Regions from separate parts of the Bacillus sp. ISL-47 genome, predicted to be linked through region 2. Evidence: riboswitches for the same ligand, from Rfam matches in the RefSeq annotation. Region 2 holds a riboswitch; each other region holds the start of a gene.
What was found. A riboswitch is a leader RNA that binds a small molecule or an ion and turns the genes downstream of it on or off. The one in region 2 is predicted to bind S-adenosylmethionine.
Positions count from the first base shown of each region.

Region 1: it holds a riboswitch for S-adenosylmethionine, as region 2 does, so the genes downstream of both, J7I93_RS04960 (O-acetylhomoserine aminocarboxypropyltransferase/cysteine synthase family protein) here and J7I93_RS22410 (methionine ABC transporter ATP-binding protein) in region 2, are expected to answer to the same signal.
Region 3: it holds a riboswitch for S-adenosylmethionine, as region 2 does, so the genes downstream of both, J7I93_RS20015 (2,3-diketo-5-methylthiopentyl-1-phosphate enolase) here and J7I93_RS22410 (methionine ABC transporter ATP-binding protein) in region 2, are expected to answer to the same signal.

Region 1 covers NZ_JAGGQS010000011.1:47,364-57,623, reverse strand. The annotation lists gene J7I93_RS04975 (MetQ/NlpA family ABC transporter substrate-binding protein) at 1-137, opposite strand, end outside; gene J7I93_RS04970 (methionine ABC transporter permease) at 149-817, opposite strand; gene J7I93_RS04965 (methionine ABC transporter ATP-binding protein) at 810-1,835, opposite strand; SAM riboswitch class I at 2,011-2,115, opposite strand; gene J7I93_RS04960 (O-acetylhomoserine aminocarboxypropyltransferase/cysteine synthase family protein) at 2,263-3,579, opposite strand; SAM riboswitch class I at 3,908-4,010, opposite strand; gene J7I93_RS04955 (hypothetical protein) at 4,064-4,408, opposite strand; gene J7I93_RS04950 (MFS transporter) at 4,561-5,832, opposite strand; gene J7I93_RS04945 (thioredoxin family protein) at 6,044-6,349, opposite strand; gene J7I93_RS04940 (toprim domain-containing protein) at 6,360-6,713, opposite strand; gene J7I93_RS04935 (YusG family protein) at 7,508-7,765, opposite strand; gene gcvH (glycine cleavage system protein GcvH) at 7,871-8,254, opposite strand; gene J7I93_RS04925 (arsenate reductase family protein) at 8,345-8,704, opposite strand; gene J7I93_RS04920 (acyl-CoA dehydrogenase family protein) at 9,256-10,260, opposite strand, start outside.
Region 2 covers NZ_JAGGQS010000073.1:187-10,446, reverse strand. The annotation lists gene J7I93_RS22455 (hypothetical protein) at 1-114, shown strand, start outside; gene J7I93_RS22450 (hypothetical protein) at 243-428, shown strand; gene J7I93_RS22445 (STAS domain-containing protein) at 570-1,409, shown strand; gene J7I93_RS22440 (mechanosensitive ion channel domain-containing protein) at 1,454-2,491, opposite strand; gene J7I93_RS22435 (AI-2E family transporter) at 2,665-3,747, shown strand; gene J7I93_RS22430 (M42 family metallopeptidase) at 3,867-4,916, shown strand; gene J7I93_RS22425 (M15 family metallopeptidase) at 4,982-5,545, opposite strand; gene J7I93_RS22420 (MetQ/NlpA family ABC transporter substrate-binding protein) at 5,879-6,703, opposite strand; gene J7I93_RS22415 (methionine ABC transporter permease) at 6,809-7,474, opposite strand; gene J7I93_RS22410 (methionine ABC transporter ATP-binding protein) at 7,464-8,477, opposite strand; SAM riboswitch class I at 8,558-8,662, opposite strand; gene J7I93_RS22405 (CsbD family protein) at 8,873-9,064, shown strand; gene J7I93_RS22400 (C40 family peptidase) at 9,146-10,144, opposite strand.
Region 3 covers NZ_JAGGQS010000059.1:63,807-74,066, reverse strand. The annotation lists gene J7I93_RS20025 (methylthioribulose 1-phosphate dehydratase) at 1-327, opposite strand, end outside; gene J7I93_RS20020 (2-hydroxy-3-keto-5-methylthiopentenyl-1-phosphate phosphatase) at 324-986, opposite strand; gene J7I93_RS20015 (2,3-diketo-5-methylthiopentyl-1-phosphate enolase) at 979-2,211, opposite strand; SAM riboswitch class I at 2,297-2,403, opposite strand; gene J7I93_RS20010 (pyridoxal phosphate-dependent aminotransferase) at 2,653-3,825, opposite strand; gene J7I93_RS20005 (carbon-nitrogen family hydrolase) at 3,978-4,763, shown strand; gene J7I93_RS20000 (DUF2087 domain-containing protein) at 4,803-5,384, opposite strand; gene J7I93_RS19995 (methylated-DNA--[protein]-cysteine S-methyltransferase) at 5,567-6,067, opposite strand; gene J7I93_RS19990 (PAS domain-containing sensor histidine kinase) at 6,064-7,917, opposite strand; gene J7I93_RS19985 (methyl-accepting chemotaxis protein) at 8,087-9,886, opposite strand; gene J7I93_RS19980 (thiamine pyrophosphate-dependent enzyme) at 10,078-10,260, opposite strand, start outside.

The DNA of each region.
Region 1 (10,260 bases), on a different contig from region 2:
GCACCTACAGTAATTTTAGTGCTTTCTTTGCTATCTCCGCCATCCCCTGCATTATTTCCTTCTTCTTCTGAAGTTCCGCAAGCTGCAAGTACAAGTGCCACTGCAAGTGCAAGAACGAGTGATAACCACTTTTTCATGTTGATCTCTCCTATCGTTTGTCTAATTTTGTTGTTATTAAATCACCAATAAACTGGATGATAAATACGATGATCAGAATAATAATGGTCGCCATCAAAACGACATCATTACGGCTTCTCTGGAATCCTTCCAGGTATGCAAGGTTCCCTAGTCCTCCTGCACCGATCACACCAGCCATAGCTGTGTAGCCAACAAGGGCAATGGCTGTTACTGTAATACCCGAAACTAGGGCTGGCATGGATTCAGGAAGAAGGACCTTCCAGATAATCGTGCTTGTTTTGGCACCCATGGACTTGGCCGCTTCAATGACGCCTTTATCAATTTCTCTAAGCCCAATCTCAACCATCCGCGCGTAAAATGGCGCTGCCCCAATTATTAATGCAGGCAATGCTGCATCCTCCCCAATCATGGTTCCGATTAGGAATTTGGTAAAAGGAATTAAAAGAACAATTAAGATAATGAACGGAATAGAACGAAAAATATTTACGAAAGCTGAAATGACTTTATTGACTGCAGCATTTTCCCAGATATTCCCCTTTGAGGTCAGGAAGAGAAGCAGCCCCAAAATCGCACCTAAAATAAATGTTGCAACCACAGATATAGCAGTCATATAAAGGGTTTCCATGGTAGCTTCCCACATGGAGTCCCATTTTACATTTGGAAACCATTCGTTAAGCATTGGAAATCACCTCCACGCCAACCTGCTGGGATTGGATATAATCAATTGCTTTGGCAACTTCCTCTGCATCTCCATCCAAATGGATGAACAAAGTTCCATAAGAGCCATTTTGTGTTTGAGATATCTTCCCTTGAAGAATATTAACTGTCACCTGGAAATTCCGGATCAAATTCGTTATTAATGGCTGTTCAGCTGCTTCTCCGACAAATCCTAATTGCACTACTTTTCCGCGCGGATATACATCCACTAAGTGATCAATTGTTTCTTTTGTCTCCTCAGGCTCTGTGACCTGCTGGACAAAGCGCTTCGTAATCATCGCTTTAGGATTTTTAAAGACATCCAGCACAGGGCCAATTTCAACAATCCTGCCGCCTTCCATGACAGCAACACGGTGGCAAATTTTACGGATTACGTGCATTTCATGTGTAATCAGTACAATTGTTAAACCTAAACGCTCATTGATATCAACAAGCAAATCGAGAATCGAGTCAGTTGTTTGCGGATCGAGTGCTGATGTGGCCTCGTCACAAAGCAGCACTTTTGGGTTATTCGCAAGGGCTCTCGCAATCCCGACCCTTTGCTTTTGTCCGCCGCTCAGCTGAGAAGGATACGCATCCTCTCTGCCATCCAGGCCGACCAGCTTGATGAGTTCGTTTACTCTTTTCAGTCTTTCCTGCCTTGGAACACCTGCAATTTCAAGCGGAAATGCAATATTATCCCTGACACTTCTCGACCATAATAGGTTAAAATGCTGGAAAATCATGCTTATTTCCTGGCGTGCTTTCCTTAATTTGCTGCCTTTTATTTTTGAAACATCATTGCCGGCCACGATTACACTTCCTTGTGTTGGAAGCTCAAGGCCGTTTAGCATGCGGATTAAAGTACTTTTACCTGCGCCGCTATATCCGATCACACCGAAGATTTCTCCTTCTTTTATCTCCAGGTTTACGTCATCTACGGCTTTCACCTGGCCCTTTTTAGAGGAATAAATCTTCTTTACATCTTTTATGGAAATCAACGTGTTGTTTCACCTCTTTAATCGAAAATACAGATTTTAATTAAAAGACCGCTTTTTTTCTAGTTTTCGACTGCTCAGCCGCTTTCATTCATGAGCAGAATAACGAGCTGATGCCCGAAAAATAAAAATGCCTTTCTGCGCATGAGCAGAAAGGCATTAAAAATTTAAGTCCTTTCTCTCATCTGTCAAAGCGATTGCTTTGAGTGAATTGGCACCATTTCAAATTAATGACGGTTGCCGGGCTTCATAGGGCACTTCCCTCCACCTCTCTTGATAAGAGCGTAACGTTCTATATTCAATTAACACTTTAAATGATTTAAGCAGCTTTTTAATTACGTTTGCTATCGTATCATAGCTTTTAAAAAGGTGTCAACGATGAACTTTTAAACTTTTTTAAAAAATGGACGGTAAATTTTTCTTGCCGTCATTAAGCTTTTGCAGCCAAAGAATTTATACCTGTCGCAGCTTCAATTGCCTGCTCGAGATCTTCAATCAGATCATCCGCATTCTCGATCCCGATAGAAATCCGAATTAAATCTTGAGGTACCCCCGCTGCCTTTAAACCTTCTTTATCGAGCTGCTGGTGGGTCGTGCTGGCCGGGTGGATGATTAGGCTCTTTGCATCCCCGACATTGGCCACATGGGCCCAAAGCTGAAGGCTATTAATCAGCTTTGCACCAGCTTCCCGGCCGCCTGCAATTCCGAAAACAGCGACAGCGCCTGCTCCTTTAGGCAAATATTTATCTGCCAGAGCTTTATCCGGATGGCTTTCATGGCCTGGGTAAAGCACCCAGTTAACCGCAGGGTGGGCTTCCAGATATTCAACCACTTTCTTCGTATTGGCAATATGCTCCTTCATTCTCACATGCAAGGTCTCAAGTCCCAATGTGAACTGGAATGCACTTTGCGCACTCATTGCCGGCCCCAAATCTCTTAAAAGCTGAACTCGTGCTTTAATAATATAAGCAGCCTCGCCAATCGCTTCACTATAAACAATATCATGGTAGCTTGGATCAGGTTCTGTGAAGCCAGGAAACTTCGGTGAATTCCAATCAAACTTTCCGCCATCCACGATAATGCCGCCCATTGTTGTTCCATTTCCAAGCAGCCATTTAGTCGCTGAGTGAATAACGATATCAGCGCCATGCTCAATCGGCCTGCATAAATAAGGTGTTGCAAAGGTATTATCAATGATTAGAGGAACTCCGTTTTCATGAGCGATTGCAGCCACCTTTTCAAGATCAAGAACCTTCAAACTCGGGTTTCCAATCGTTTCAGCAAAGACTGCCTTGGTTTTATCTGTTATGGCGTTTCTAAAGTTTTCCGGATCTTTTGGATCCACAAACTTAACATCAATCCCGTACTTAGGAAGGGTGACTGCAAACAAATTATAAGTACCGCCATATAGATTGGAGGCCGCAACAATCTCATCCCCCGCCTGAGCAAGATTTAGGATTGCCAGAGTAATAGCAGATTGACCGCTTGCAAGCGCCAAAGCACCCACTCCGCCTTCAAGCAAAGCCACTCTTTCCTCAAATACACTTACAGTCGGATTATGTATCCGGCTATAAATGTATCCAGGTTCCTTTAAGGCAAAAAGATCTGCGGCATGGTCTGTATTTTTGAATTGGTAAGCATTGTTCTGGTAAATCGGCACTGCTCTTGCCCCCGTAACCGGATCAGGATTCAGTCCCCCATGTACTCCTAGTGTTTCAAAACGGTAGCTTTTTTGTTTGTCAGTCATGTTTCTCTCTCCTTTATTTGTTATTGTTTAATAAAAACTCTTTTCTCATAAATTGTTGTTTTTGTTTATGAATTCTGCCCGTTGATTTCAGCATGGGGCACTCAGCGAACCCGCGGGGAGGTTTGCGAGCCTCCTCGGCTTCGCCTGCGGGGTCTGGCACTTCCCTCTCTTCCCGCTGGACATTGAATAAACTTCCTTGAATAGACCCTCGTCGTAAGAAAATCGGATGCATTTTCGAGGATCAAGTGCCCTCCGCTACAATCAAAAGGGTGCCAAAATCACGAATAGCCAAAAAACCCTCTTCATAAGAAGAGGGCTCTACCATCTCTTCTTATCTTCCAGAGCCAAATTGCTCTGCTGGATTTAGCACCGTGTAAACTACCGGTTGCCGGGCTTCGTTGGGCCAGTCCCTCCGCCACTCTTGATAAGAATATTCAGTTAATTTTTAAGTTAAAGTGATACTATCATACTTTTTCGAAAGTGGTCAAGTGTTTTCATATGAAATCTTGATCTTGCCTAAACAGAAAAAGGACTCAAGCAAAAGAGTTTTTCGGAAGGTGGTGTCTATTGCGATATCTTTCCGGGTTAGGGCATCTCTAAGCTTGACCCTGCCGGAAATAATTGAATGAATAGCTTCTTCAGAGCCTGTTATCTTAACATCAAATTTCTTTGTTCGCCTGGCTTTCTTGATTTCCCCTTTTGTAATCTGCAGAGGTATGCTAATATTTCCCGCTTGGATAAGGATAGAAAAAGACGATTTTCTTAATAAATATCCTACATGGCCTTTTGCTTGATTCTCCCTGACAAATAGATCTGCTAAATCTTCCATAGCCTCCCCCCTCGTACTGGGTTTCTTCCTTGTTATATTCAGTAATTGCGTTTTACAGTCCTTTTATTTTTGTTCGACAAATACAGCATAAAAAAAAGACAATGCCCGTTTTTAAAAGGCATTATCAATCATTTCCCGAGAAATATGTCAGATTATACTGCTTTTACTGCAGGATTGGCAGCTTTTGTCTTTTTGTAGCTTCTAAACACGAAGAAAAAGTAAAGAGATCCGACAAGGTACAATGAAGCAGTTATCGAGAAGACGAGTGCGTAGCCCCAGTAAGCCCCGTATTTAATGACGATTCCGGTTGATACGGGACCCATCACCGCCCAGCCAAGATTAAATACCATTTGATTAACAGAATTTGCGAGCCCCTTCATTGAATCATCTACCTTGGACATCATGAGCGACATTTGGATTGGATTTCCTGCATTCATCAGGGCCTGGCGGAATAGAAAACCGATGGCAGCCAGCCATAGATGTTCCGTATAAGCGGTTAAAAGCAGAAATGGAAGCGACATTAGCTGCAGAATCACGACAGCTTTGACTTCCCCAACCTTCCTTACGACGATAGGACCGATAATCATTGCAAAAGCAGTGGCTGCCTGCCCAAGGGAAATAATAAATCCAATAGCAGAATTTGATGCGGCAAAACGGTCAGCGAAATACAAATTCAGATAAGGAATAACTAATCCAGCCCCAAACCCAATCAGCAGCTGAGCAAAAGCAAACATGGCAATAATTTTAATACCGTCATTTTTAAACGAAAGGTCTTTAAAAGAGAATCTCTTTAAGGGTTTGTCCTCCCTCTTACCTTTCTGCTTTTCATTGAAACGCAGGATTGGTATCAGTCCAGCCATAAAAAACAGGCTGCCAATTAAAAGCGTGATCCGAAGACTGTTCAGGTGGGTAGTAAATAGAGAAAATATGTCCGTTAAGATCCCGCCGCTCAGATTGCCTATTACATTGGCTCCGGTCATGATCGCAAAATGAATGCTAAACAGGTGAACCCTCTGATCAGCCTTCGAATTTTCGGCTAGCCATGGAATGCTGGATACCTGTAAAAAGGCAGTCGTCAGCCCTGAAAAAAAGGCAAACAAAATTAGCAGTGACTGCAATTCAATCACACTTCTGAACAGCATAACAGCACCCGTGGCTGCAGCTCCAAAAAGCATCGCTTTCTTTCTGCCAATCCTGTCGCTCGCAATCCCTGCCGGAACAAGAATCATCGCCGTTGCGAGTGCAGTCATGGATATAACCTGGCCATTAATATTTTCAGAGTAACCAAGTTCCCTTATGTAGAAATTATAAATGACCATGAAGATTCCAAAGCCTATTTGCGTAAGTATATTAGCCATAAAGGCCAATTTTATATTGCGATTGTAGCCTTTAATCTGGCCAGCCCATTCCCTGTAAAATGCCATCTCGATCCCATCCCTGCGCTGTATGTATAATCACATTTGATTTTATTTCGATTTCCTAAGTATCATACTCCTTTCCGCAAACGTTTGTAAATATATTTTGAATATTTTAAAAGGTGGGATTTCAGTTTCTTAATAGAAAAAACCAGGTGGAATCAACACCTGGTTTTTCAAAGCATTCGGCCGGTACCGCAGTCATGCTAATGGGACTTATTTATCTATTCCTGATTTTCTCCAATAAGTGTGGGACAGACCGGAAAGCATAAAGCTTTTCATGAACTTTTCCTTCTTTGAAGATGATGAGGCAAGGGACGCTTTCGACTCCCCACTTTTCAGCGATTTCCGGCATATAGTTTAAATCCGCTTTCCCCATTTTTTTGTCTGGCAGCAATTCAGCTGCAACGGCCAGCATCTTGCCTGCCATTTGGCAGGTTCCACACATAGGCGTGTACAAATATAAGAGAGCGCTTTTTTGCCCATTTACCGCTTCATCAATCTCATGGTGCGACCATTCCAGCATTTTATCATCCTTACCTGTCTAAGTACTGTGTATAAACGTCAATATTAGCTCCCAGCAAAACCGTAGCCAAATGATGTTCAGGAGCTGTGGCTACCTCTCTGTACATCCTGTCGATGTATAGATGCTCTGCCTCGGGAAACTCTCTTTTAAATTGTTTCCTCAGCTTTTCCCCGGCTGAATCAGCATCCACCAATATATATACATCCTTATCAAACAGTGTGTCAATTAATTCGTCCAGTTTCGTTATGCTGATTGTTCCGTTAGTGCAAATAATCTCTACCGGCTCTCTTATGATACTTTTCACCTTTGTTTTATCTGACTTTCCCTCAACAATAATAACTTTCTCCGGAATTGCCTCATTCATCGTCATCACCTGAAAGGAGTTATTTTGAAGCAGAATTGCTTTGCAGTTAAAAACCGTTAAAGAAAGTGTTTATCCAATATATTCATTATTCTTGATTATGGTGTGAATCTCCTGCCTTTTTGAGCGGAAGGGTTTTGCAGATTTATTAATTTAGATTTGTAAAAGGCTCTTTTCTCATAGATTGTTGTGTTTGTTTATGAATTCTGCCCGTTGATTTCCGCTACGGGCACTTGCTTTCCGCGGGGAGGGTTGCAAGCCTCCTCGGCTTCGCCTGTGGGGTCTCGCACTTCCCTCTCCTCCCGCAGGACACTGAATCAGCTTCCTCGAATAATCACCGCACGAAGAAAATGCGAATGCATTTTTGAGGATCAAGTGCCCTCCGCTACAATCAACTCAGTTGGGTAAAATTAATTTTGCCTTCAAAAAGCAACTTACTTAACGAAAACAGCCTTGTAAATAAACCCTTTTTCTTGGCTTTATCTTGCAAATCTTTGTCATTTTTAAATTTATCTAACTTGTTTTATACTTTTCGAGCAGGATACTTGGTTTTTCTAGCATGTTTTTGAATTTATCTAACATCTATTTTGGTTTATGAATCAATTTCCGGAATTTATGCGTTACTTTCAACATTTATGAATCAATTTCCGGGTTTTATGCGTCACTTTTTCGAATATATGCGCCACTCCTTAATATGACGCTCTTTAGGTGAACCAGCTATCCACACCAATATATGCTCTTCTTCTATGCTTTAGCCTATTAAATAAACAGCGGAAATTCTCCCGCTGTTTACAATGTTAGCACCAGCCGCCTTCGTCACAGTCAGTATAGCGGGCTTGCGCCTCATCTGTAACGGAAACGTTCTGATAAATTTTTTGCTGGTCAGTTTCAAAATGATGTTCCAGATTAAAGGAAGAGCCTTCAGGCAGGCTGATTTGTCCTATTTTTTCATTTTCAAGGTAAAGCTCTATATGATCATTTTTCAGCTTGCCGACAACCCGGTCAGTTATATCGATTTTCTGCTGCTTCAATGTCATGGTAACCAATCCTTTCATACCTTTGGGTACTCATAGTTTTGCCCTATCTACATAAAAGAAAAATAGCAATTAAAGGCAATGCAGCAAAAAAACCGGCTCGTATTGAGCCGGCTTTTCAGTCAATTAGTCTTCGTTTGTCATATCCTCGTATTGCTCAGCAGTCATAAGCTTGTCTACTTCGCTTAAGTCTGAAGGCTCAACAACAACCATCCAGGCTTTTTCGTATGGAGATTCGTTTACGAATTCAGGACTGTCGTTAAGGTCTTCGTTAACTTCAACTACTTTGCCGCTTACAGGTGCATAAAGCTCGGAAACCGTTTTAACGGATTCAACACTTCCAAATGGCTCATCTGCAGTCAGCTCATCCCCAACTTCCGGAAGCTCAACGAATACGATGTCGCCAAGTTCTGATTGCGCAAAATGCGTAATCCCAATGCGGATTTTTCCATCTTCTGTTTTTACCCACTCATGCTCTTCTGAATAACGTAATTCTTTAGGTGTGCTCATAGTTTATCCCTCCACTTTTTATATTTCAATTTATGATCGTAAAATCGATCGCTCAATTCATGATGGCCCGTAGGAGCATAATATCAGCCCTTAGGATAGCCATGCCTTTTCATAATCCTCTTCTTTGAAGCCAACTGTTACCTTTTGGCCGTCTGTCAGAACTGGACGCTTAATTAGCATGCCGTCCGTTGCCAAAATATCCAGCAGCTCTTCTTCTGATGAGGTTTTCACTTTGTCCTTTAAGCCAAGCTCCCTATATTTCTGGCCACTTGTATTAAAGAACTTTTTTACGTCCAACCCACTTTTTTTATAAAGCGATTCAAGCTCGCTTCGTGAAGGCGGATTCTCCACAATATGTACTTCTTCATAAGACAAGTTATGTTCATCGAGCCATTTCTTCGCTTTCCGGCATGTCCCGCATTTGGGATACCAGTAAAAAGTCAACGCCATTCTATCACCACCCAATGTTAGCATATCCAGGCTTACTAGAAAAGCGCAAGGCGCCTGCCTATCGGCGACAAGCATAAGACGAGCCGGCATGAAGGTTGATTTTTACCTTCTTGACGGATTGGCTTATGACCTCGAGCCGATGGCGCCTGGAGCTAGACACTATCTGGCTTCAGAAAGGTAGACTTATCTTCTAAATTGCTGCCTTTTAATTGAATACTACCATAAAAGAATAACAATGAACACCAAGATAATATTCGACATATTTCTTCAGTTTCCTGCCGGCAGAATAAATTTTTAATGGCTATGTTAAACTTGCTGTTGATTACCGCTCATGACGCACGCTTTCCATGCTGGCCTCCTGTCCGTTTTATACCTGCGGGTTCCTTTGCCCGCAATATGCGTCCGTGAAGTAATTCCGCCCGAAGGAAATGCAAGTGCATTTTCGGGGAGCCTTGCACCTTCCGCGCCTTCCAATACAGTACAAAATGAACAATCAGCTTACGGAGCTAAAAAAATAAGCCCCCTTCACAAGGAAGGGAGCCAGCTTATGATCAAACCACGAAACGTTCAGCGTCTGTTAGCTTCTCGGCAGCTTCACGCTTTTTAGCAATCACATTGATAGGCGTGTGGCGCGTAAATTTGCGAAGCGCTGACATCATCATGCGAAGAGCATCGCCATTTTCAACCGCAACAAGCGTTTCTTTTGCATCCTGCTCAATTTTGTTGAATGCTTCCTGACAGAAAATTTGTGTATAAAGAAGCTTTTGCTTGCTCTTTCCAAGACCAGCTTTTTCGATAGCCTTTTCTGTACGAAGAACAACTGATTCCATTGCATATGCATTTGAAATAATATCGGCAATGTTTACAAGAACTTCTTGTTCTTTATCCAGAGCTTTGCCGTATTTCTGAGCAGCTAAGCCTGCAGCTAGCAAGCCGATCTTCTTCGCATTTTTAACTAAATATTTTTCCTGTGCCAATGGCTCATCGCCAGGCTCTTCAGGCATCATCATCATAAGCTCTTCCTGAAGTGCCTGAGCTTTTTGGAATAATGGAAGCTCGCCCTTTAAAGCTTTGCGAAGGTATGTGCCTGGCACCAATAGACGGTTAATTTCATTTGTGCCTTCAAAAATCCGGTTAATACGGGAATCACGGTATGCTCTTTCAATTTCATACTCAGCCATGAATCCATATCCCCCATGGATTTGAACGCCTTCATCTACCACATAGTCAAGGACCTCAGTGTTGAAGAATTTGTTCATGGAGCATTCAATGGCATATTCAGCGATTGAGTTTGCTACTTCTTTACCATCTTTCACTTCTTCATCAGTCAGCTTGCTCATGCGGTCTTCGAATAAACCTACTGTGCGGTACACTGCACTTTCAGCTGCATAGATTTTGGAAGCCATTGTTCCGAATTTTTCTTTTGTCAGGTTGAACTGGGCGATAGGTGTTTTGAACTGCTGGCGCTGGTTAGCATATTGAACAGCCAGTTCGAATGCACGCTTGGCGCCGCCAACTGCACCTACTCCTAATTTATAACGTCCGATATTTAAGAT
Region 2 (10,260 bases):
GACGGGCTGACCTCTGAAGAGGAAAAGGAAATATACTCTCTTTTGAATGATAGATTAACAGAAGAAGAACTCACTGCTTTAAAAATTATTGCCATACAAGAAATGCAGAAATAACCAATGGTCGACTAGGGTTTGATAAATCCTACTAAAGAACTGTTTATTATTTATTCTGAAAATTTGGGTTATTAGACCAAGCAAGAATGATCCCTCCTCATAAATTATTATTGAAGGAGGGATCAATAATGTATCAATTAGCATTATTATATTTAGCTTGTATGCTGGCTGGTTATGGTTTGACAATGGTACCTGTTACTGCAGTCATTACTTCAGGTATTACTAGCTTCTTCACTATTGTCGGCGGCCTGGCCATGCTTGTTTTCGGTCTAGCCATTCTTTATCTTGGCGTGAAGGCATTACTGGGAAGATAAGACCACATTTAACGAAGCATCGGTTAATGCCGATGCTTTTCCCTTTCCTCTTTGCCTTTCTGACTCAGCGCAAAGTCACATTGCTTTTTAACCGTTCTCCCCAATGTTATAATGATTCAAAAACTCATGGAGGATTATATTTTGCAATCTTTAAAAGACATCGGGCAAGAAGTATTAAATCAAAGGTTTGAAATTACGAAACAATTCAATGAGCTTTTAGAGGAAGGTTATGTTAAGCGCTTAAAAGCTTCACAACGTGATTTAGATGCAGTAAATGAATGGAGGTCCCGGCTCATTGGTTTCTTGGGAGAAGCAATTATGGCGAGGAGTTCCGAAACAGTTGCAGAAAAAGTCGCTGAGTGGGCTAAGGTGACCGGTGAAGGGGCAGTTGAAAGCCAGCTTCCGTTGGATAAGGCCTTAAAAACAATAAGCGTTTACCGTTCTCTAACTTGGAAATTGATTAAAGAATATGTAAAAACTCATTCTGTTGATCCGATAGAGCTAATCGAGATATCAGATATTATTGACCCTATACTAGATAACGCAGCTTCCTTGTTTAGCTCTTCCTACGTAAATGACCATAAACGCTCTTTGGATTTAGCAAAAGAAGCAATTCAGGAACTTTCCGTACCTGTTATTGCACTAACCAAGGATGTAGCAATTTTGCCATTGATTGGTGAGCTCGATACATACCGTTCAAAGGTTTTGATTGAAAAGTCATTGCAAAAATGCTCAGAACTAAAGGTTAATACGCTGATTATTGATATGTCCGGCGTTGCAATTATCGACACAATGGTAGGACATGAAATCTTCCAGGTCGTAAAGGCATTAAATCTGATTGGCGTAAAAACCATTCTAACAGGTCTAAGGCCCGAAATTGCCCAATCTGTGGTTCAATTGGGAGTAAGTTTCGCAAATATCCAAGTAATGAGCAATCTTCAAGCCGTAATTTCGCAAATGTCTAAGGAAAATAGCATATAAAGAAAGCCAGGCAGCACACAAAGTCCGTGCAGCCTGGCTTTTAGTTATTCCGCAGGGAACCCTTGAGGTGAAGCGAGTTCAATTCCATTATCAAAAAAAGTTACCGCAATTCCATGCCGCAGACGACTCTCAAACTTTTGCTTTGCTTCAAAATGGGCAACCGGCACTTCGATAAGAAAATCCATGGCTTTATTGCGAAAATCAACAAAACGGATATCTGGCGCTGGTTTCAGCAATACACCCTCTGCGTTAGAAATTGTCCGTTCTACTACTTCGTGGAGCAGCCCTTCCACTTTTTCTGTATCTGTTCCATAGGCAACACTTATCAATACCTGAGCCATCATTTCCGACCCTGTTCGGTTTTTAATAATTTGTTCAATAAAATATTGATTGGGAACGATGAGCGTCCCTTCTTTTGCTGTCCGAATAATTGTCGATCTTAAACGAATACTTTCTACTTTTCCTATCTTATTGTTGATTTCAATCATTTCTCCGATTTCAACCGGCCTTTCGAACAAAATGATAATGCCTGAAATAAAGTTTCCGGCGACATTCCTCATACCGAAACCAATACCAATACCAAGAACGCCCAAAATCGCAGCTGCAGCGCTTAAATCCAGCCCTACAGTCGTCAAGCTTATCCCAAGAGCCGCAATCATTACGGTATAATAGACCATGCGGTTGAATGAGTACCCCAGTCCCCTGTCCACCCCGTAAAATTCATAAACAGAAGTTAACACATATTTGGTTAATACCTGAACTAACCGATGCGCAAGGGAAACAGTTAAGAAGGCTACGATGAGTAATTTGAGCGTAACATCTACTTCACCAGCTTTGAACAAGATGTAAGAAAGCCACTTCTCTCTTGAAAAATATAACAGAAAGAGAATAATAATCCCATAAAAAGCAGCCCAATTTACAAGTGAGGCAATTCCTTGCAGAATGCGTTCATCTTGAACTGACTTCTTTTCCCCCTTCTTATTCAATAGGATGTTTATCGTCCATTTTGCAGCCAAAATTATGGCAGTAAAGAAGAGAAATAGTGAAGCTTCCTTTATCGTTACATTTTTTATAAAGAATATAGACCCATTCATTTCTTCCATTTAACACTCACCTGTTTAATTGCTATTGTTTTATCTATTCCTTCTTTTAGGGCTTGTTAAACAAAGAACATTGAAACCTGCCATGTGTTTAATAATGATAAAAAAAAGGAAAGGTGATTACTAAATACATATAGTAAGGTTGGGGTATGTGAATGTGGATTAACAAACCATTTTTTAAATATGCAACAGGCATAATTTTAGTTTTAACCATCATTTTCCTGTTAGGGAAAATTGATTACTTCCTGTGGCCAATCCGTGCATTGATTGCCACTATCTTTTTTCCTATCCTAATTGCTGGTCTCTTCTATTATATTTTAAGGCCGCTTGTTAGACTGGCTTCCAATATCATGCCAAAAACAGCAAGTATACTACTGGTTTTTGCAGTGGTAGCTGGATTGGTATACTTAGGGAGCAGTTTTGCAGGATCCTTGATAGGCAGTCAAATTACAGAATTAACCGGGAATCTGCCTGAAAAAGTGAAGGATGTATCCAAAGAAACAGAAGAAGTAGTTGAAGAAAACAATATGGGAATGTTCTCATACAAGAATCTTGAGAACCAAGCGGTTTCCTATTTTAAATCCATTTTATCAGGCGCAGGCGAAAATATAATGAATATCTTTAGTACGATTACCAGCATCGCTACAGTACTCGTCGTTGTACCTTTTATATTATTTTACTTTTTAAAGGATGATCATAAACTTCGGCCCTTCCTTTTAAAATATTTGCCGGATAAACACGAGCATGAAGGAAACAAAATTCTTACCGATGTCGATAAAACATTATTTTCTTATGTTATTGGACAGTTTATTATCGCGGTTGTTGATGGGACTCTTATGTACATTGGTTTCCTGATTATTGGTCTTGATTACGCTTTAATCCTGGCTATTTTTGCGATGTTTTTAACAGTCGTTCCCTTTCTCGGACCCATTCTGGGAGTCATCCCTGCCATTTTTGTCGGTATGATGCAAAGCCCATCAATGGTCATTAAAATCTTGGGTGTGCTTGTTGTTGTGCAGCAGCTGGAAGGAAATCTAGTATCTCCTTATGTAATGGGCCACCGGCTCAACCTGCATCCTTTAACTGTTATTATTTTGCTGCTAGTGGCAGGATCCCTGTATGGCTTTATCGGAATTCTCATAGCCATCCCTTTATATTCAGTTATTAAGGTGCTGGTCAAAGACTTCAAGAGATTCTATAAATTAAGAACAAGAGAAAGCTTTTTATCGGAGGAATAGTCTGCTGTTTTCTTAGGGCTGCCAGATCTGCAGCTCTTTTTTTTACGCAGTTAAATGATTCTTTATAATTTAAACAGTATAATAGGAAATGTGGAAATATTTTGAGAGGAGTTTTTATCATGGCATACCCAAGCACAAAAGAAACAATAAATTTATTAAAAGAAATTGTTTCTATACCCAGTCCTTCCGGAAATACGAATGAAGTAATTACATATGTGGAAAAGTTTTTAAATGAGCTGAATGTCAAAACCAGCAGAAATCGCAAAGGCGGTTTAATTGCAACTATGCCGGGCAAAGATGATGCCAATCATCGGATGCTCACAGCACATGTCGATACACTTGGTGCAATCGTAAAAGAAATTAAACCGAGCGGACGACTTAAAATTGATTTGATAGGCGGTTTCAAGTACAACTCTATTGAAGGCGAATATTGTGAAATTGAAACGTCCTCCGGCAAAATACTCACCGGTACAATCCTTATGCACCAGACCTCAGTCCATGTATACAAGGATGCCGGAAAGGCAGAAAGAAATCAGGATAATATGGAAGTCCGCATCGATGAAAAGGTTCATAATGCAGAGGATGTACGGGCTCTTGGCATTGAGGTTGGGGACTTTGTTTCCTTCGATCCTCGTGTGCAGACGACACCTTCTGGATTTATTAAATCCCGTCACCTTGATGATAAAGCCAGTGTCGCCATCCTTCTCCAGCTTATTAAACAGCTAAAGTCGGAAAACCTGGAGCTGCCATATACAACACACTTCCTTATTTCTAATAATGAAGAAATCGGCTACGGCGGCAACTCAAATATCACACCTGAAACGGTAGAGTATTTGGCAGTCGATATGGGTGCTATGGGTGATGGCCAATCCACAGATGAATATACGGTTTCCATTTGTGTAAAAGACGCCAGCGGCCCATACCACTATGAATTAAGAAAGCGGCTTGTTCAGCTTGCACAAGATCATCAAATAGGCTACAAACTCGATATCTATCCTTTCTACGGATCAGATGCATCAGCTGCCATCCGAGCAGGACATGATATTGTACATGGATTGATTGGGCCAGGAATTGACTCTTCCCATGCTTTCGAGCGTACACATGAAGATTCAATTGAAAATACAGCCAAATTGCTGTACCACTATGTACAATCAGAGATGCTACTATAATGCTATTCTAAAAAACTGCACCTCCAATTGTTAGATTTGTCTAACTAATGGGGTGCAGTTCATCTTTATGGCGTTTTCTCTATTACCGGCGGTCTCTTCCCTCTTTGCAGCTCCGAGATGGAAAGGCCGAAATCCATTTGCAGATGAGGATTATCCTTAAAATGCTTCCAGTCCCCTCCCCATTCAAAACCGAGGTCCTTGGCAATCCCGACAACCTCCATCCAATCTGCTTTTGTATTCCCATTCCCATCGTATTGCATGTCCCAAATCACCTGACCATCAACAGACAGCAACGCAAAATCAATGGCCAGACCAAAATTATGGTACGACTCGCCGCCCTTTGCATGCGTAACAATGCTGCCTTCTTTTGAACGACCCTTTTCATAAAGGGCATCCTGTTCTTCGATACTTCTAAAATCCTGGGTGATCACCACATTGATGCCATTATCCGCAGCCCTGGCAATCAGTTCATCCTTCTTCTCTGCAACCAAAGGATGCAGGGCAGTCGGGGGCGGCACATCTTTTAAATTTGGGTCTTCTGCTTGCTGTATATATTGATAGAAAATGAGTCCGACTGTTGTAATAACTAATAAAAACAGAACAAAGCTCCCTAGCTGTTTAAAAAACAAAGTTTTGTGTCCTTTCTTTGCTGGGTCTTGAGATAGATACCATTCTTATTTTAACAAGATTTTTGGGAAAGTTCACTTGTAAGGTTTCATACTGGTACGACCCCTTTTCGTTTCGGTCCAGACCATTTATGCATCGCTTCAAGCTGTTTTGCGCCAAAAATCTTTGCATCGTTTCTCTCACATATCTTTCTGGTTAAAAAAGTTTATAAGGAGTTTCAACCTGTTTTCCCTCATAGCTTTTATTTCATCAACAACCAAGAATTAACTTTAATAATTCAAAAGAAAATATAAAAATACGCCGGCAAGAACCGGCGCATTTCTTCATTAATATTATTATTGATTCTCCATCCATTCTGGTTTGCCAAAGCCTTTAAACTGTTCATCAATGACTTTTTCAAATTCTGCTGACTCAACAGACTCTTTTAGGTCTTTAGCAAATTGGGCATCTTCATTTTTCGTATCAATGACCACACGATTGCGATATTGATCTGGCATGTTTTCAAGTTGCAGTGCATCAAGCAGATCCATTTTTGCAGCTAAGGCAAAGTTCCCTGGAACTGCTGACAGATCAACACTATCTACCGCACGAGGAAGCTGGGCAGCTTCGATTGGTTTAAATTGCAGGTTTTTTACATTGTTTTCTACATCTTTCTCAGAAACAGTAAGCGGATCTGCATCCGGATTTAATGTAATTATCCCTGATTCCTCGAGAATCAAGAAAGCGCGTGCTGCATTTGTTGGGTCGTTTGGAATGGCAATCGCTGCTCCGTCTTCAATTTCTTCGAGTGAATCAAACTTTTTAGAATAGATTCCCATCGGTGCGGTTGGAACCACAACTACCTCTGATAACTCGATGTTATGTTCTTTTGCGAAGTTTTCCATGTACACTTTATGCTGGAATAGGTTTGCATCCAGATCTCCTTTTGAAAGGGCCAGGTTTGGCTGAATATAATCACTGAATTCAACTACTTTAACTGTATAACCTTTTTCTTCAAGTACAGGTTTAATTGCCTTGCTAACCATATCACTATACGGTCCTGATGTAGCTCCGATGGTAACTTCCTTTTTATCGCTCTTTGCATCTGATTCTTTGCTTCCGCATGCTGCCAACAGGCCCAATGCGAGTACAAACATGAATAGTAATCCAATTTTTTTCATTTCTATTTTCCCCCTGTTGTGTTTTTTAGACTATTGTCTATAGGTGCGATTCATTTAGTGGAGGTTAAGACTATCGCCGATTACCCCTCGCCCCCACTTTTTTATCTATCTTTTATCAACTAATCTTGCAATCCGGTCTCCAGCAAATTGGAATATTTGGACCAGGCAAATTAGAATAATAACGGTTGTAAACATAACTGTATTATCATATCGGTAATATCCAAATCTGATGGCCAGGTCACCCACACCACCGCCGCCGACAATGCCGGCCATTGCTGAGTATGCGACAAGGCTAATGACTGTAATTGTAATCCCCTGGACAATTCCAGGTTTTGCCTCAGGGACAAGGACGTCCTTTATAATCATCCACGGTGATGCTCCCACAGCTACAGCTGCTTCAATCACACCTTTATCGATCTCCCGCAAAGACTGTTCAACCATTCTTGCGAAAAATGGAATGGCTGCTACTGAAAGTGAAACAGATGCTGCAGTGGGACCTATCGTTGTTCCAGTAATCAAATTGGCTAACGGCAAAAGCGCGATGAGCAATATAATAAATGGAATGGATCTTACCATATTTACGATAAAGCCAACTATATTCTTAAAAGCTGTATTTTCCAGGAATAGCCCTTTATCTGTTACGAATAGCAGCACACCAGTCGGCAGTCCCACAACAATGGCTACCACTATTGAAATGGAAACCATATAGATTGTTTCAAAAAAAGCTTTATTGAGTTCTGGCAATATGCTTATTAGACTATCAAGCTGCATCCCGGATCACCTCCAAATTTCTTGTGCGCTCAGTTATATACTGGATGGCACGTTCAATCTCGAGCGGCGCACCAGTCAGTTCCATTACAAAGATCCCAAGCGGAGTTTCCTGTATATACTCAATTTTCCCGTGAAGGATATTGCCTTTAACTTTAAATTGCTGGAACACATCTGAGATGACGGATTCCTCTGCGATGCTTCCCTGGAAATATATTTTTATAATCTTTCCATTCCGTTCCTTTAAAAGCTTTTCCGGCAAATCAAATTGAAGGATACTGTTAATAAAATCTTTTGTCAGCGGCTGCTGAGGATTTGAGAAAAGATTGTACACTTTTCCTTCCTCGATAACTTTCCCATCCTGCATGACGGCCATCCGATCGCAAATCTCTTTAACAACCTCCATCTCATGGGTGATTAATACAATGGTCAAGCCAAGCTCTTTATTAATTTTCTTTAAAAGTGACAGGATCGATTTCGTTGTGCTCGGGTCCAATGCAGATGTTGCTTCATCGCATAGAAGGACGGATGGGTTGTTGGCCAATGCCCGGGCAATTCCGACCCTTTGTTTTTGACCTCCGCTCAACTGTGAAGGATAGACCTCCCGCTTATCCGTTAACCCTACCATATCAAGCAATTCTTTCACTCTTGCATCTATTTCGCCCGTCGTCTTATGTGCTGCTTTTAAAGCAAAAGCTATATTTTCATAGACTGTTTTTGAACTAACCAGGTGAAAATGCTGAAAAATCATACCTATTTTTAATCGCGCCTGGCGCAGCTCTTTTTTTCCTAATGAGGTTAAAGATAGTCCATCAATTTTCACTTCCCCTGAAGTCGGCGTTTCCAATAAGTTTAAACATCTGATCAACGAGCTTTTACCTGCACCGCTATATCCTACAATTCCGAAAATTTCTCCTTTATCCACTGTAAGTGACACATGGTCAACACCTGTTACTCTCCCTTTTTTGGTTTCATATACTTTTACCAGATTCTTTATTTCTATCATGCAGATCCCCCCGTTCTTTCTCCCCTTATTCAAATAAAAAACCTCTTTCCATTCGGAAAGAGGCATCGCGTATGTATTACGACTTATCTTTCAGAATGAAATCATTCTGCAGGAAGTGGCACCGTTCCATAAAGGAGGTTGCCGGACGTCATTGGGCCTGATCCCTCAGTCACTCTTGATAAGTTAGCTATTAAGTTGATAGTGAAAATACTATATCTAAACAAAAGAATTGTCAATAATTCTTTTTTATTCAAACAGTTGAGAAAAGCGCTTTCATCGTTGCGGCAGTAAGTAATTTTTTTTGAGGAAATATTTATAATTGTTTATTTTGTTTTAGCAGAGGTCCTACGGGTAAATAAAAAGCAAGAAATAATTAATCAAGGAGGAGATCTTAAATGAATCGCGACCAAACGAATGGGAATGTAGACCAACTAAAAGGCGAACTGAAAAAGCAATACGGCAAATTTACAAATAATGAATCAAAAGAAGCTGAAGGCAATATGGACAAAGTGAAAGGCGAAGCAAAAGAAAAATGGGGAGATGCCAAAGAAGCCCTCTCTAAAACTTTTAATGATTCAAGAGACTAATAAAAAAGGTAACCAACGCCGGTAGACGTTGGTTACCTTTTGGTATTTCTATGTTTGACACATGAATAATTGGGTAGTAGATTAGAAAGTTGTTCTTGCACCCAGATAGCGTGGCTTCCAGTAGGAATTATTCATATCACTGATTTCTACTCCTCGTGAAGAACCTGCATGGATAAACTTGTTATTACCAAGATAAATTCCAGCATGGGATGGACCTGATTTATACGTTTCAAAAAAAACAAGATCCCCTGGTCTTGGTGATGAAACTGACCTCGTAGCACTCCAAATGGATGCTACTGTACGAGGAATTGAGATTCCCACATTGCTATATACATAGTTTAGGTAGCCACTGCAATCAAATCCTGACGGAGTGCTTCCTGCCCATAAGTATGGGACACCCATATATGTCTTAGCTTCCGCTATAAGCTCGTCAACCTGTGATGCAGTCTGAGCCGCTACTTTTGTTTCTGTTGTCTGACTTACAGCTGCACCTGAAACCTTTAGCTTTTGACCTGCATAAATAAGATCAGAAGAAAGGTTATTCATTCCCTTTAATTTTGAAACCGATAAGTTATGGCGAGATGCAATTCCTGAAAGAGTGTCGCCTCTTTGGATTGTATAGACACTGCTGCTTCCTGCAGAAGCCGTTGCTGCAGGCGAAGAAACACTTTCAGATGTGCCTTTGACCTTAAGCTTTTGGCCTGGATAAATAGTAGCGCTGCTTAGTCCGTTCAAACTCTTAAGAGTGCTGACGGAAAGGCCATATGTTCTTGCAATTCCCCATAAAGTATCGCCTGATTTCACTGTATAGCTGACTGCTCCACTGCTTGATGTATCAGTTGAAGCCTTATGACTGTGCGGTGCCAACAAAGATAAAGACTGTCCGGTATAAATCGTCGAACCAGAAATATTATTCCATTTCTTTAATTCTTCCACTGACAGACTATTATTGATTGAAATTCTCCACAATGTATCGCCTGACTGAACTTTATATCTATTTTCATGAGCACTTGCTTCACCATTAAACGTTGTAAACAATAAACCAGCTGTCGCAGCCATTGTAAGTAGTTGTTTTTTCAAGTTGTACACTCCTTAAATTTCTTTGACAACCTTATATTAGTAATAAATCTAGTATAATCCTACCTGAAAATATTGGAGCAGATGGAAAAACTATCAATCTACTCCTTAACTTCCCT
Region 3 (10,260 bases), on a different contig from region 2:
AATTTCCGATATCACATTATTGTCAATCGTATGGACGTGAAGGCTGCACCCTGCGTTCGTTTTACGGTAAATCTCCACATGTAATAGTGTTTCCGCAGAAGGCTTTAAATGGGTCTCCCCAACAGGGCGCCCAAATTCATCAACAAGGAGGAAATCCTCCTTTGTCCTTTTCCTTTTATCCTTCCCACTTGCTGTTACAAGGAATTGCAGGGGGCTATCGGAGACCTTGATCGCCAAATTGCCGCTAGTCCCCATAAACCAGTCTCTTTCAGCCAATTCATCTTTAATATCAGCAAGCTCTTGCCATTTTTCTTCCCCTAAACTCATACCCTCACCCCATTTACATTTTTCAAAATTTCAATGCACTCATAAAAAGTTTCAAATTCATGATAATTAAGATTCATTTCTTTGCTTTTCTCTTGCAGCAAATCTCTTGCAATAACTAAATCTGCCTGCTTTGCAGCCTCCAGATCTGTAACCGAATCCCCTATGACAATTTTATAGGTATCTCCAGCCTCAAGTTTTCTCATAATAGATGGCTTACAGCAGCCGCAGCTGTTATGACATTCATCATCACAGCTATGGGGCCATAAAATTTTGATTGTTTCGCCGCTAAAATCTGAACCATTGCAATAAACAGCAGCAAACGGGCCATATTTTTCTAAAACTGGCTGCACAAAAAAGTCAATTCCGCCACTGACAATATAAAGCGGTATATTTTCTATTTTCAAATAGTCCACAAATTCTTGAAAGCCAGCTCTTACCTTGCCATTTTCCAGTGTGAATTTTATAATGTCTTCCTTAAGGCTGCTTGGAAGGAGAGAGAACATTTTCCCTACTCCTTCCTGAATTGAAATTTGCTGTGACAATATTTTATTCTTTATTTCCTCCCATTCAGGGGGGGCAAATTCTTTCATAACGTTAATGATGTTATCTTTTTCCGTAATGGTCCCGTCAAAATCACAAAAAACAGCTATATTAGGCATTCTTAGCTTTCACCTCTGTAAGTCCCCATAAATCTATCGCCTTTTTTAGTTCTGGATAATCAGAAGGAGATTCTGATAATGGAATTCCATTTAAAGTTAAATCAATCGCTTGGCGGAAGGCTAAGCCGCCGCCTTTTGCTCCATCCGGATGCCCATGTACTCCTCCGCCCGCATTGATCACACTGTCTGTTCCAAAGTCATGGTAAAGCAGCGGCACCAGACCTGGATGAATGCCTGCTGATGGTACCGGAAACGTCTTTTTGCAGAAATCCTTGGAGGTTAATGATTGTCCGATCGAAATCGCCTGCTTCTTTTCAAGTGCCACTGAACCATATGGAGAAGGGAAAAGCGATAAATCCGCTCCTGCATATCTGAGAAGCTTGCCTAGAAGCAAAGCGTAAGAAATTCCATAGATGCTTGAAGCAGACAGGGCACCGCTGACAGCAGGGTGTGCCATAATCGGCAGCCCAACCTCTTCATCTTCTCTTAACTCCTGCAGAACATCCAGTCCATATGCAAAAACATTAAACAGGAGGAGGTCCGCACCAAGGTTTGCTGCTTTTCTGGCTTTCTCTTTCAAATCAAAGGTCCTGCCTGTTAAATTCACTGCATAAAGTGTGCGATGGCCGGTTTCTTCAAAAACCTGGCCAAGCACCTTTTTCCCTTCCGTAATCCTTTCTTCAAAAGGCGTGAGTTCATTTTCAAATAAAATTTCATCATCTTTCACAATGTCGATGCCGCCAAGCGCTTGTTCCCTCAACTGTGAAGTTAAAAAGTTCATATCCTTGCCGAGAACACCTTTAAAAATGCTCATCAGCAGCGGCCTGCTGCGGACATTCAACTTTTCTCTTAAACCTTCAATGCCGAACCGGGGGCCAGGGAAAAAGGTTTTGATCTCATCGGAAAACTGTAAATCTATTAACTTAATCTTTCCGTCCAGTGATAGTTTTCCAAAAACTGTAGTTAAAATGGCTGGCAAATCCGGACTGAAATTAGCAGTTGGATAAGCAATTTTAATGATGGCAGGCGTTTCCTTGCTGCCTTCCTCTGTTAAAAGGCCTTCAACCGAAACAACTCTGCCTTTATGCTTACGGAGCTGATTTTTTTCCAGTTCAGGTAAATGAGTCCATGAACCGACCGTAAGTCCTAGAGCGATTTCCTCTGCTTTTTTCTCAGGATTATGTTTTGCATCATGAATTAGATAAGTTGCGATAATTTCACTCATATATTTTCTTCCTTTCATTTAGGCAAATCCGGGCAATAAAAAAACCTCTTCAAATAAGAAGAGGTTAGCAGCTTAAACTAACATCTTCTTATCTATCAGCTTTAATAAGCTGCAAGAATTAGCACCGTGCTTACTGGTAAGTCGGTTGCCGGGCTTCATAGGGCTAGTCCCTCCGCCTGCTCTTGATAAGAAAACGAAATTAGTATTTAGTTAATTTTGAATTAAAATTTAATTAGGATTATGACAGGGTAAAAAACTTTTGTCAATAGATTATCTGAAATAAATATGTTTTTTCAACCATGAGTATTGATTCCGCTGCAGGCACTTAGCGAACTCGGGATTCCTGGAGCCTCCCCTGGTACACTTATCCCGCTGGATTCTCATACCTTCCGCTCTAAACTACCAGTGTTATAACAAGAATAAACACTAAGATTGGAAAGTTTAAAATAAATTTAATTCCCTAATTCGGTCTACTGCTTCTTTAAGCCTTTCTTCTGAAGTCAGCAGGCCAACACGCACATATCCTTCTCCATGTTTTCCAAATCCTATGCCAGGTGCTACAGCAATATGGGCTTTTTCAAGCAAATAATCAGCAAATTCCTCAGATGTAAAACCTTTAGGAACTTTTAACCAGGCAAAGAAGGAGCCTTCAGGTGCTTTAACATTCCACCCGATTTCCTGAAGGCCTGAAATGAATATATTTCGCCTTCTTTCGTAAAGGGCATTCAGTTCTTTGACACATTCCTGAGTTTCAGTCAACGCAGCTGCCGCAGCTTCCTGGACAGCTCCGAACAAGCTGACATATAGATGATCCTGCAGAAGGTTCAAGGCAGAAATGACGCTCGCATTTCCAACCGCAAAACCGATTCTCCATCCTGCCATATTATACGTCTTTGAAAGTGTATAAATCTCAATTCCTACCTCTTTTGCCCCCTTTGCTTGCAGAAAGCTGACCGGCTTCTTGCCCTCAAAACCAATGCCGCCATAGGCAAAATCGTGAATAATGCAAATTCCATGTTCTTTGCCAAGCTCAACTGTTTCCTGGAAAAACTTCTCACTGGCCACGGCTCCAGTTGGATTGTTTGGATAATTGAGGAACATGAGTTTAGCAGCATTTAGCTTATCGTCTGAAAGCTCGCTGTAAAGAGGCAAAAAGCCATTTTCTTCTCGTAACGGCATTGTCACCATTTCTGCTTTTGCAAGCGCTACACCTGACCAATAATCCGGATAACCGGGATCTGGCACAAGAACAGTATCGCCAGGGTTTAACAGACATTGAGGAATCTCAACGAGGCCAGCCTTTCCTCCAAACAAGATGGCTACCTCCGTTTCCGGGTCTACATCTACATCATACTCCCTTTTATAAAAATCAGCTGCAGCCTTTTTCAAATAGGGAAATCCCTGAAATGGAGAGTATCTGTGATTTATTGGCTTTTCGGCTGCACTTTGGAGCTTTTTAACAATATGGCCGGGAGTAGGCTGATCAGGATTGCCTTGCCCAAGATTGATCACATCATGACCTTGTTCAAGCTGCTTCCCAACCTTTGACACTAAAGATACGAAAAATTGCTTCGGCAAACTTTTCAGCAAATCAGAATGAGGATAATTAATCAAAGTTTTTCACCTGCTTAAAAAAAAGATTGAAAATATAGTCACAAATGATATAACTTAAATGATAAGTTGTAAAGTTAAATTTTGAAAATTGTTATCTATCGGACTAATTTTAACATAAGTAAAAGAGAATTAAATGATTGCGGGGGATTTTCATGAAATTAAAGATTGCTTGTTTGCAAATGGATATTGTGTTTGGCAAACCAAAAGAGAATTTTAAAGCAGCCGAAGCTATGATTGAAAAGGCGTTAAAATCAAACCCTGATGTTATTGTGCTTCCAGAGCTTTGGACAACAGGCTATGATTTAACCCGATTAAATGAAATAGCAGACCAGGATGCTGCTGCAGCACTCGCCTTTTTAAAAGGGATTGCAAAAGACAGGAATGTTCATCTTGTAGGTGGATCTGTTGCAAATAAAACCGCCGGCGGCGTATTCAATACTCTTTTAGTCGTCGATAAAAACGGAGAACCGATCCACCAGTACAGTAAACTGCATTTATTCAAGCTAATGAATGAGCATCTCTATTTAACAGGGGGGAAAGCAAAGGGTGCGTTTACATTAGAAAATAGGCTGTTTGCAGGGATGATTTGCTATGATATCCGTTTTCCAGAGTGGATACGGGCCCATACAGCGGAAGGAGCAGAAGCTATATTTGTGGTTGCTGAATGGCCATTAGCCAGGCTAGCCCATTGGCGTGCCCTCTTAATTGCACGGGCCATTGAAAACCAATGCTATGTGATTGCCTGTAACCGAGCAGGCTCTGACCCTGAAAATGAATTTGCCGGCCATTCTATGATTATAGATCCTTGGGGAGAAGTTCTAGCTGAGGGTTCAGAGGAAGAAGAAATCCTGGAGGCTGAAGTGGACCTTGACAAGGTGAAGGAAGTTCGAAAAATGATTCCTATCTTCACGGACCGCCGGCCGGAATTTTATCAATAAAATATTCAGGGCCCTAGCTTTTATAGGGCCTTGCTTTGTTTACCCCTCTATTTTTGCCCACATTTCCGGCGGATTTAATTCGTAGATTCCTTTTTCCCTGTACATATAATGATTGATAATAAATTCTCTGCGTATCGTGGCGTAATCATCATGATACTGTTTAATATATTCATTGAGTTCTTTCTCTTCATATTTCTTCCCCATTTTCAGCCCTTTAATAAGATGCTCAAAAACCATTAGCTTCTTCTTTCTCTGGGCTGGAATATTTTTAAGCTTTCCATCGCTTGTAAAGAAGTTATCGATAACCTTCTGATTCTCGATATTCATTTCCTCCATCTTTTTCACCTCTTCCATATCAGCCAGTTTCGCAAGCACACTTGACTGCTGTTTCAGCACAGATTCATTTAAATAAAAATAAACTGTATTTTTATCTCTGCGCTGGTAAACCAGGTTTATATCCCGCAATTTGTTTAAATGATGTGTGATGGTCGGCGGCGTCAGCCCCAGTTTCCCTGCAATTGCCTGTCCATGCAAAGGTCCTTTTGCGAGAAGAAAAACAATTCGGATTCTTGTGGGATCACCCATGGTTTTATAAAAAGATACTAAGCGATTTAATTGCATTATATATGATCGCCTCCTATTTTCGATATACATCTAATTAGATATATATCAAAATATTGAGATTTAGTCAACTTCAAAATCAGGTTTTAATAAATGCTCTTTCTTATAGATTGTTGTAAAAAAACCTTATGAAAAGAGCACTAAAAAAATCACCTGAAAGGTGATTTTGAAAGGTAATGTATTTAACTGTTAAACCCTGCCCCTTCCAGGATCAGCAGCTTCTCTTTAATATCCGTCCGTGTTCCGGCATATCCGGTAAGAGATTTATTTTTGCCGATCACTCGATGGCATGGAATGATAATGGGCAAACGATTGGCTTTGTTTGCTTGACCAATGGCCCGAACCGCTTTTTCTTTTCCAATCTTCACAGCAATATCCTGATAGCTTCTCGTTTCTCCAAAAGGAATAAGGGAAAGCTCCTTCCACACAGCTCTCTGAAAAATGGTCCCCTGGGGGTCTATTGGGAGATCAAATACCTTTCTCTCCCCTCTAAAATATTCATCAAGTTGAAGTGTACATTTCTTTAGCAGGGGGTCTGATGGATCAAACCTCAATGGACATTCTTCTTCCCCCGCAAGAAAATCTTCCTCCCCAATGTATACTGCCGAAAGAAGCTCCTCTTCCAGGACAATATAAATGTCTCCTATTAGCGTTTCCGTTCTCGAATAAATTCTGCTGTTCATTGCTCTCCCGCCTTTTTAATATATGGCAAATAAATGTGAAACACGGTTCCTTTTCCCAGTTTGCTTTCCACTTCAATCGTTCCTTTGTGCTCCTCAATAATTTTATATGTAACCATGAGCCCAAGTCCAGTTCCTCTTTCTTTAGTGGTATAAAAAGGTTCACCCAGCTTTTTAATTTTATGCCCTGGTATTCCGGATCCCTCATCCCTGATCGATACCTTGATTTTATTATCTCTGCAGGTCTGAAGTGAAACAGTTATATATCCGCCTTTGGGCATAACCTCAATCGCATTTTTTATGATATTGATAAATACCTTTTTCATCTGATTTGGCTCACAAAAAACAAGAGGCAAATCCTTTCTGTAATCAGTCCTGAATTGAACATTATGCAGTACAGCCTGAGCACTTAGAAGGTCAACCGTCTCTTTCATGATTTGGGCGATATCTTTTTCGACAAACTTGACAGCCTGAGGTTTAGCAAGAATGAGGAATTCATTAATAATTGAATCAATTCTGCTCAGCTCTGTGGTTATCACATTAAAGTACATGGAGTGGTCTTCCTCAACGCTATCTTCCAGCAACTGGATAAATCCTTTCAAGGCTGTCATAGGGTTCCTTATTTCGTGTGCTATCCCTGCTGCGAGTTCCCCAATAACATTTAAAGTGTCCGATTTTCGAAGCTGTTCTTCCATCTCCAGCTTCTCTGTTATGTCTTTAAATGTCGTCATGCTTAAATTCGAAAAAACATTATGCTTGTTTGAAAACTCAAAGTGTTTTTTTCTGCCAGACTTTAAGGTAATAGAGAGGCTGCCATCCGACTGCCCAACGTTTTGGATGCTGCTAATCTGCTGGTTCAGCTCTTCATCTGTAATATTGCAATCATTCAAGATACTGTGTAATGAAACTCCAATGAGTTCATCTTTTGACATCTGCAGCATTCTTTGACCTGATTGATTAATATCCACAATTTGAAATTGATCATTCCAGAGGAGAATGCCTTCCAGGGCTCCCTCAAAAATGCGGCGAAACTTTAGCTCACTTTCACGCAATTCCTTTTCCATTCGGTGGCGTTCACTTACATTCCTGAAAATAGTCATATGGTAGCCTTCAACAGAATTTAATTTAACTGTGAATTCCAGCGATTTTATCTGGCCGTTTGGCATGAGAAAAAAGAGTTCATCCCGGATGCCGCCCTTGTTAAACAATTCTTTGACTATACGCTTATACCTTTCATTTTTTTCGTATACAAAATCATCCACCTGTTTCTGAAGAAGCTCATCGTGGGTGCATTCAAAAATCCTGCATGCCGCTTCATTGGCATCAATGATCTTCCCGCTGCCTCTCCAAAAAATGATGCCATCCAAAGCCTCGATAAAAAGGTCTGTATACAGCTCTTCATTTTTTTTTACCTTCTTTTCAAGAAGCCGTTTTTCGGTAACATCTCTTAACACACACATATAATGTCCGCTCTTTTTAAGCTTACTGGTCGTAAAATCAAATTCCACGATTTTATTGCCGCTATATATCGGAAGAAGTCCTCTTACACTGTCCCTTACTTTTAGAAGATCCCTCTGTTTGTCAAGTTTAAAGTGTTTATTCAATGGGACAATTTCCGCCAGTTGTCTCCCAATTAATTCAGTTTTATTAATGTCTATGATCTCGCAAAACGAAGGATTTGCATCAATTATTTTGTCTGTATGGTCAAAAATTAGGATTCCGTCCTTTGAACAGCCAAATATATTTTTACTTGGGGCATCATCCCCAATACGTTCAGCCAGCGCTTTATTTTCCTTTTCCAGTGATTCAATCTTGGCATAGAGCTGCTTGATCTCCTGATTCATAATAACCACTCTATTTCCTCCTATTGGGATATCCGATTAATAGATATTTCTACAAAATTTGACGAAAACCCTTTAAATAGAAGTGAAAACTGCATGTTTATACTGAATGAGCCATAGGATCTATTGAGTTTCTTCAACCCCATAAGAAAAAAGCATACCTTTCAAGGTATGCCACATGCTAAAGCTTAAATTTAGCAATCATACTGTTTAATTGTTCGGCCAGTTCGGATAATGACTGAGCATTGTCGGATATTTCCTCCATAGAATGGTTGGTCTGGGCCATGGAAGCACTTGTCTGTTCAATGCCTGCTGCTGACTCTTCGGAAACTGCTGCAATACTCCCTATTGATTGATTCATATGTAAGGAACGGGCTGAAACGTGTTCAAGACTGTTTGAAATATCATTAATATTATTTGACATTAAATTAACCGCTTCATAAATCTTTTGGAAGGTTTCTCCCGTTAATTGGATTTGTTCTGTTCCCTTTTCGACCTGTATATAGCCGGATTGCAAGGATGCCGCTACACTATTGGACTCGGTTTGAATTCCATCCACAATTTTTGTAATATCAGAAACTGAAAATGATACTTGCTCCGCCAGCTTTCTTACTTCATCTGCTACTACCGCAAAACCTCTTCCTTGTTCCCCTGCCCTCGCTGCTTCTATCGCTGCATTTAATGCCAGAAGATTAGTTTGGTCGGCAATTTCCTTAATGACCTTAACGAGCTTGGATATTCGCTTTGTCTGTTCATCCAGCCCATTAACCTTATCAACGGATGTTTTCATAATGTTATTAATCAAGCCCATCTGCTTCTGGGATTCTTTCATAAGTTTATCCCCACTATCAGTGAGTGACATCACCTCGTTGGAAGCTCTCTTAATTTCAAACCCGTTCTTTGCTGCTTCCTCCACTTTGTCCATATACTCTTCCATCATAGCTGATAAGCGTGTGCTTGAGCTTGCCTGGTCCTCTGCTCCTCCTGAGAGCTCCTGCATAGTTGAAGCAACCTGCTGGCTGGCAGCTCTTACTTCATTTGCAGCAATATTGAGCTCTCCGCTTCTTTCTGTTACATGGCCAGAAACTGAATTTATTTCCTGAATCATTTTCTGGAGTTTTTCTTTCATGGAGTTAATGGCACGGCTAAGCTCTGCTACTTCATCATTTCCATCATACTCGACTGATTTTGCATTCAGATTACCTGCTGCTATTTCATTGGAAACATGGACAATCTGGTTTAAGTTTCGTGTAATAATACGCCCGATGAATAAGATACTCACAATCCCAAGGACGCCAGAAATAATGATTGAGATCCCTAGGACAATTAGGGTTAAAACCAGTCCTGACTCGGCTGAAGAAACAGCTTTTCTTTGGTCCTCCTTCAGCATGCTGCTTAGTGTATTTAATTTTTCTACAGTCTCTGAAATAAAGTTATCTGCCTGCAGCTTTGCAAGCCTATATTCTCTAACATGCTGAAGCTTCACTTTAGGCTCAATAACATCATGGAATAAGCTGGTTATTTTTTGATCATTCTCGTCAATTTGTTTAAACAGCTCTTTTGTTTTTTTTGCAGTAAGGGCAGGGGTGATTTCCTTTTTTAATGTATTAAAGTCCTCTGTTAACTGGTCAAATGTTTTTAAGTGCTTGGGATTGGAGTCGATAATGAAATTTCCGATTGTACTGCCTTTATGATGAAAAATCACAGCAGATTCAGTAATCATAATCGCTTTTTCTCCTGAATCCTTCACTGTATCCATTTTTGTATTGACAATCGTCAACAGAAAAAAAGTAAGTATGGTAGATGCAGTAAAAAGCCCAATTGTTACAAATAGGGCCACACCATATTTCTGGCCAAGCTTGAGCCTTTTCCACCATCTTATGTTGGCCAGTTTATCTAATAGTCTTGCTTTATTCTGTGTTGCATGCAAATTGCCTGCCTTTGCTTTTTTTGTTCTTTTAAACGTTTTTACCCCTTTCATCCTATATCCTCCTTAATGATTAAACCGGATGAGCACCTTTTGCACTATCAACATCCTTATTGCGCATTTCTTTTTTACTATTCTATTACATCATTATAATAGAATAAAAAATACATTTGTAGATTATTTTTCCATCAGAGAGATTTATAGGATAAAAAAAGCAAAGTACACGAGGTACTTTGCTTTGGATTTTAAAGTGCTGGATGCTCATGCTTGGCTTTAATTTTTTTCCATCTATATTCAATTTCTTCTTCAAGTTCATTGAGAAGCATTTTGTTTTCTTCTTTCAATAAATGCTTTGTTTTGCCCATATAATTTAGCCACTCAGACAACTCAACTCGTTTATTCTTATCCTCTGGATTATAAGTTATGGT